DNA from 3 places in the Bradyrhizobium sp. 187 genome. Region 3 is predicted to be linked to each of the others. Evidence: predicted binding sites of a transcription regulator. Region 3 holds the regulator's gene; each other region holds the start of a gene.

Region 1 (2,266 bases), 2.1 Mb from region 3:
ATCGCGCGGGGATGGAACAGATGGGGGTCGACGCCGCGCGGCCACAGCACGACATTGTCGAAGCCGCGCTCGGTCAGCTCACTGGCGAGCGCCGGCGTCGCCGCCATCACGGCGCGGCTGGGGCTATGGAATCGGCGCAGCGCCCGCCAGATCAGCGAGCCCGGCACCGGCACGCGGGCGCGGACATATTCGGGAAAGCGGGTGTGGAAGCTGGTCGTGAAGGGCAGCTTGCGCTGCCGGCAATAGCGGCGGACCATCAGGCCGATCGGCCCCTCCGTCGCGATGTGGATGCTGTCCGGGCGCGCCTCTTCGATCAGCTTCGCGATTCTGCCCGGGCGCGGCATGGCCACCCGCACGTCCCGATAGCTCGGCATCGCAAAGGTGCGGAACGATTGCGGCGTCAGGAACGAGAATTCGACGTCGAGACTTTTCGCGGCGTCGGCAAGCTTGGTCAGCGTCCGAACCACACCGTTGACTTGCGGGTGCCAGGCGTCGGTCGCGACCAGGATGCGCATCAGGCTGCCTTTCATGCAGCTCTGGCTGCGACCTGCGGGACCTGTGCCGGCTTCTCGGCCTGGTCCGCCCAGGTGATGATCTCGAAATGGCCCTCGTCGTGCTCGACCAGCGCCGTGCAGCTCTCGACCCAGTCGCCGCAATTCATGTAGCGGATGCCGCCCTCGTCGCGGATCACCGCGTAATGGATGTGGCCGCAGATCACCCCGTCGGCATCGTGGCGTCGCGCCTCGGCGGCGAGCGCCTGCTCGAACGCGCCAATATAGTTGACGGCGTTCTTGACCTTCTGCTTGGCCCATTGCGACAGCGACCAATACGGCACCTTGAACATGCGCCGGAAGAAGTTGACGAAGCGATTGAGCTGAATCGCGAAATCGTAGGCCTTGTCGCCGAGATGGGCGAGCCAGCGTGCGTTCTGCACCACGAGGTCGAAGATGTCGCCATGGATGACGAGATACCGCTTGCCGTCCGCGCCGGTGTGGACGGTGTTCTCGACCACGTCGATGCCGCCGAAATGCGTGCCGTAATAGTTGCGCAGGAACTCGTCGTGATTGCCGGGGATGTAGATGACCTTGGCGCCCTTGCGCGCCTTGCGCAAAAGCTTCTGGACGAGGTCGTTATGCGATTGCGGCCAATGCCAGCTCGATTTCAGCGCCCAGCCGTCGACGATATCGCCGACGAGATAGATCGTGTCGGCATCATGGAAACGCAGGAAATCGAGCAGAAGATCGGCTTGAGAACCGCGGGCTCCGAGATGAACGTCGGAGATGAACAACGTGCGAAAGCGCCGCTCCGGGCTCTCGTCACTCACATCGTAACTTCCCATGCGCCAGCCTGTAACAATGTCCCGTGACAGGGGGATGACCAATCGAACCTTTGAGGCACCCTCAGATACGAATCGCGCTTGCCTCGCCCACCCCGCGAATATCAGTCGCATGCGACAATCAGGCGACATGGCGTCGCGGCAGCCTCCGCAAGAACCCGGAGCTGCATGGCGGGAGGGACTAGCGGTGGCGCGCTCGCGACCGGCGTTCAGTAAAATTTATGGAAATGATGGATCGGGCCGTGTCCGTGGCCGACGCTGAAGCGGTCGGCGGCGGCGATCGCCGCGCTGATCCAGGTCTTGGCGTTGCGCACGGCGCGCTCGAGATCTTCGCCTCTGGCGAGCCCTGCGGCGACCGCCGAGGACAGCGAGCAGCCGGTGCCATGGGTGTTGCTTGTGGCAACGCGCGGCGCGGCGAGCGCGATCGTGGTGCTGGCATCGACGAGATAATCGATACTCTCGGCGCCCTCGCCGTGGCCGCCCTTGATCAGGACCGCACGACTGCCGAGCGCCAGCAGCCGGCGCCCCTGGCTTTCGATCTCGGCCTCGCTGGCCGCGACCGGCTCGTCGAGCAGAGCCGCGGCCTCGGGCAGATTGGGTGTGATCACCGAGGCCAGCGGCATCAGCTTGATGCGCAGGGCATCGACGGCATCGGACGCGAGCAGGCGATCGCCCGACGTCGCCACCATCACGGGATCGAGCACGATATGCCCGGGCGCCCAGCGCGACAGCGCGGCCGCGATCGCATCGATGCTGGCGGCTTGCGCCACCATGCCGATCTTGACCGCGCCGACCTCGAGATCGGAAAACACCGCGTCGATCTGCGCGGTGACGAATTCGGCGGGCACGGCGTGAATGCCGGTGACGCCGCGGGTGTTCTGCGCCGTCAGCGCCGTGATGGCGGAAGCGCCAAAAACGCCGAGCGCGGCA
Region 2 (2,266 bases), 3.8 Mb from region 3:
GCATGCGCTGAAAGTATGGGCGCTGCCGCCGGAACTCGGCATCCTCGTCGGGGTCGCCGGTGCCTTCGTGCTCTCGCTCATCACGGGCTATATCTCGATCCGCCGCCAGGGCATCTATTTCTCGATGATCACGCTGGCGCTGTCGCAGCTCTTGTACTTCATCTACCTCCAGGCGCCGTTCACCCATGGCGAAGACGGCATCCAGGGCATTCCGCAGGGACGCATGTTCGGCGTCTTCGATCTGACCAAGCCCACCGTGCTCTACTACGTGGTGCTGGTCGGTTTCCTCGCCGGCTTCCTGCTGATCTTCCGCATCATCAACTCGCCGTTCGGCGAAGTCCTCAAGGCGATCCGCGAGAACGAGCCGCGCGCGATCTCGCTGGGTTACCGCACCGATCAGTACAAGTTCCTGGCTTTCGTCCTGTCGGGCACGCTGGCCGGCTTTGCCGGTGCGCTGAAAGTCTTCGTGGCGCAGAATGCCTCGCTCACCGACGTGCACTGGTCGATGTCGGGCGAAGTCGTGCTGATGACGCTGGTCGGCGGACTCGGAACCGTCTTCGGTCCCGTGGTCGGTGCCTTCGTGATCATCGCCATGCAGCAATATTTGGCGGGGTTCGGCCAATGGGTGACCGTGATCCAGGGCTCGATCTTCGTGATCTGCGTGCTCACCTTCCGCCGTGGCGTCATCGGCGAAATCGCGCATTACTTCCGGCGGTCGCTGTAAGTCATTGATATAATAGAAGATGTGTTGACGCGCGAAAGCGGTGGATGATCCGGCTCCACGGGCGTGAGGTGGCACGCGCGTGGATCGAAAATGGTCTATGACAGTTTCATGACGGCCCGCTTGGGCCAGGCCATCATCCAACCGGTAGTCTCTCCCCCATGATGCGATTGTTTCGCGCTTTCCTGCCGAAGGAAGAACGGTTCTTCGACCTGTTCGACCGCCACGCCCAGACCGTGATCCAGGGCTCGATCGCGCTCCAGAGCATGCTCAACGGGGGCGAGGAGACGCCGGTCTATTGCCAGCGCGTCAACCAGTTCGAGAACGATGCCGACAACATCACCCGTGAGGTGCTGACCGCGGTGCGCCGCACCTTCATCACCCCGTTCGACCGCGGCGACATCAAGAACCTGATCACCTCGATGGACGACGCCATCGACCAGATGCAGCAGACCGCCAAGGCCGTGATGCTGTTCGAGGTCCGCAGCTTCGAGCCGCCGATGCGGGAGATCGGCGGGCTTCTGATCGAATGCGCCAATCTGGTCGGCCGCGCGCTGCCGCTGATGCAGAAGATCGGTCAGAACGTGGCCATGCTGACCGCGATCACGGAAGAGCTTGGCAAGCTGGAAGGCCGCGTCGACGATCTCCATGATATCGGGCTGAAGGAACTGTTCCTCAAGCATCGCGGCGGCAACGCGATGGACTTCATCGTCGGCGCAGAGATCTACGACCATCTCGAGAAAGTCGCCGACCGCTTCGACGACGTCGCGAACGAGATCAACAGCATCGTCATCGAGCAAGTTTAGGGCAGGGGCCACGCCGTGGATGTTGCGCTGGGTCTTCCCGTCCTGGTCGGATTGATCGCCGTCGCGCTGCTGTTCGACTTCCTGAACGGCCTGCACGACGCCGCCAATTCGATCGCGACCATCGTCTCGACCCGCGTGCTGCGGCCGCAATACGCGGTGTTCTGGGCCGCGTTCTTCAACTTCGTCGCCTTCATGGTGTTCGGGCTGCACGTTGCCCAGACTATCGGCACCGGCATCATCGATCCCGCGATCGTGGATGCTCAGGTGATCTTCGCCGCGCTGGTCGGCGCCATCGTCTGGAACCTGGTGACATGGGCGCTCGGCATCCCATCGTCCTCGTCTCATGCATTGATCGGCGGCTTGTTTGGTGCCGGCGTGGCCAAAGCCGGCCTTTCAGCGGCGGTCTGGAGCGGGTTGTCCAAGACGGTGATCGCCATCGTGCTGTCTCCGCTGGTCGGCTTCCTGCTCGCGATGGTGCTGGTCGCGATCGTCTCCTGGGCCTCGGTGCGCTCCACGCCCTTTGCCGTGGATCGCGCCTTCCGCATCCTGCAATTCGCCTCCGCCTCGCTCTATTCGCTCGGCCATGGTGGTAACGACGCTCAGAAGACCATGGGCATCATCGCCGTGCTGCTCTATTCGCAGGGCCAGCTCGGCGGCGAATTCTTCGTACCCTTCTGGGTGGTGCTCTCGTGCCAGGCCGCGATGGCGATGGGGACGCTGATGGGCGGCTGGCGCATCG
Region 3 (2,266 bases):
GTCGGCGGACTCTTGCGCGGGAGTCACGCCATATTGTAGCGTTTGGATTGTCAGATACGACATCTCGTGCAGTGGTTCTGATCTTTAAGTCCTTATGTACCGGCGTAAACGTTCGGGCGTTCAAGACGCGCCCGGCGAGCCTTAAGGGATTCTGGCGGCACGGGTTTTTGAAGGCTTAGGCATTCGCTGCGAGGCCCCAGGATGGCTGGCGCGCAGCGAGGGAAAGGGTGCAATGACGGTTTTGACCTGGTCCGATGATCGCGTCGAGCAGCTGAAAAAGCTCTGGGAGGCCGGACTTTCGGCCAGCCAGATCGCGGCGGAGCTCGGCAATGTGACCCGCAATGCCGTGATCGGCAAAGTGCACAGGCTCGGCCTTTCGGGCCGCGCCAAGAGCCCATCATCGGCAGCGCCGCGGCCGCGCAAGGCGCGCCCCGCGCAGCACATGATGCGGGTGAGCCGCCCGATCTCGCGCGGCAACACCGCGCTGGCGCAGGCCTTCGAGGTCGAGGCTGAGCCGGATCCGGTCACCTACGACAACGTGGTGCCGATGAGCCAGCGGCTGTCGCTGCTGGAATTGAACGAGGCGACCTGCCACTGGCCGGTCGGCGATCCCTCGAGCCCGGACTTCTTCTTCTGCGGTGGAAGGGCGCTGTCCGGACTGCCCTATTGCGCCCAGCACTCGCGCGTTGCGTACCAGCCCGCGTCGGATCGGCGCCGCGCACCGGTAAAGCCGGGTCCCCGTTAGTCGTCACGCGAAGACAGTTCAACAATTTCAGTGTCGTCCCGGCCTAGTGCGCAATTGCGCACGGGGGGCCGGGACCCATACTCCGAGCACGCAATAATCGTGCGGAAGGGGTCACTCCGAGTCTTCGCCAAACCACGTTCGGTGGTTATGGGTCCCGGATCAGCGCTCGCTTCGCTCGCTTGTCCGGGACGACGGCTGAGAATGCAGGGACAGCTCGCCAACAAACAAGCCTGCAACCCTACACCTGCTCCGCCTTCGCGAAGCGATCATCCAGCGCGTAGCCGGCGCCGCGGACGGTGCGGATCGGGTCCTGCTCGCGGCCGAGATTGAGCAGCTTGCGCAGGCGGCCGATATGCACGTCGACGGTGCGCTCGTCGATATAGATGTCGCGGCCCCAGACGCTGTCGAGCAGCTGCTCGCGCGAGAACACCCGTCCCGGATGCTCCAGGAAGAACTCCAGCAGGCGATATTCGGTCGGACCGAGATCGATCGGCCGGCCCGAGCGCGCCACGCGGCGCTTGTCACGGTCGAGCTCGATGTCGCCAAAAGCAAGGACGGTGGCGAGGCGCTCCGGGCTCGCGCGCCGCAGCAGGCCTTTCACGCGCGCCAGCAGCTCCGGCACCGAGAACGGCTTGACGATGTAATCGTCGGCGCCGGTCGCAAGACCCCGCACCCGCTCGCTCTCCTCGCCGCGCGCGGTGAGCATGATGATCGGGAGCTGCTTGGTCTCGGGACGGGTGCGAAGCCGCCGGCACAATTCGATGCCTGACAGGCCCGGCAGCATCCAGTCGAGCACGATCAGATCGGGGATGTGCTCCTTGAGGCGGGTGTCGGCGTCGTCGCCGCGCATCACCGTCTCGACGTCATAGCCGTCGCCTTCGAGGTTGTAGCGGAGAAGCTCGGTCAGGGCTTCCTCGTCCTCAACCACCATAATGCGTGCGCCCATCGGGTCGTCGCTCCTTAAGTCTTCAGGTGTTCGGTACCGTGTTGGCAAAGGTCGTCATGTCGCCCTTCGGCCGCTTGTCGGTGATCGCCTGGCCCTCGATCATGTAGAACACGGTCTCGGCGATATTGGTGGCGTGGTCGCCGATCCGCTCGATGTTCTTGGCGCAGAACATCAGATGGATGCAGAACGAGATATTGCGCGGATCCTCCATCATGTAGGTGAGGAGTTCGCGGAACAGCGAGGTGCAGATGGCGTCGACTTCCTCGTCGCCCTTCCACACCGCCATCGCCGCCGGCAAATCATGCGCGGCATAGGCGTCCAGCACCGACTTGACCTGCTGCTGCACGAGGTCGGTCATGTGCTCGAGGCCGCGGAACAGCTTGAGCGGATGGAAGTCCGTCTCCAGCGCCGCGACGCGCTTGCCCATGTTCTTGGCGAGGTCGCCGATGCGCTCGAGATCGGTCGCGACGCGCATGGCGCCGACGATCTCGCGCAGATCGACCGCCATCGGCTGGCGGCGGGCGATGGTGAGCACCGCACGCTCCTCGATGCGCTTCTGCAGCGCGTCGAGCTCG

What was found. Region 3 encodes PhoB, which activates phosphate uptake and scavenging genes when phosphate is short. Its sites were predicted from a motif close to TGTCATNNANCTGTCAT; they were not measured.
Region 1: IVB19_RS24650 (UDP-2,3-diacylglucosamine diphosphatase) is a predicted target of PhoB. The motif match lies at 1,363-1,379, and genes of this name have one in related genera.
Region 2: IVB19_RS15590 (DUF47 domain-containing protein) is a predicted target of PhoB. The motif match lies at 822-838, and genes of this name have one in related genera.

The regions. Positions count from the first base shown of each region.
Region 1 is NZ_CP064693.1:5,091,890-5,094,155, forward strand. Features, by position in the region: gene IVB19_RS24645 (glycosyltransferase family 4 protein) at 1-515, opposite strand, end outside; gene IVB19_RS24650 (UDP-2,3-diacylglucosamine diphosphatase) at 527-1,339, opposite strand; gene thiD (bifunctional hydroxymethylpyrimidine kinase/phosphomethylpyrimidine kinase) at 1,546-2,266, opposite strand, start outside.
Region 2 is NZ_CP064693.1:3,291,992-3,294,257, forward strand. Features, by position in the region: gene IVB19_RS15585 (branched-chain amino acid ABC transporter permease) at 1-724, shown strand, start outside; gene IVB19_RS15590 (DUF47 domain-containing protein) at 883-1,527, shown strand; gene IVB19_RS15595 (inorganic phosphate transporter) at 1,543-2,266, shown strand, end outside.
Region 3 is NZ_CP064693.1:7,235,864-7,238,129, forward strand. Features, by position in the region: gene IVB19_RS34860 (GcrA family cell cycle regulator) at 233-745, shown strand; gene phoB (phosphate regulon transcriptional regulator PhoB) at 984-1,691, opposite strand; gene phoU (phosphate signaling complex protein PhoU) at 1,714-2,266, opposite strand, start outside.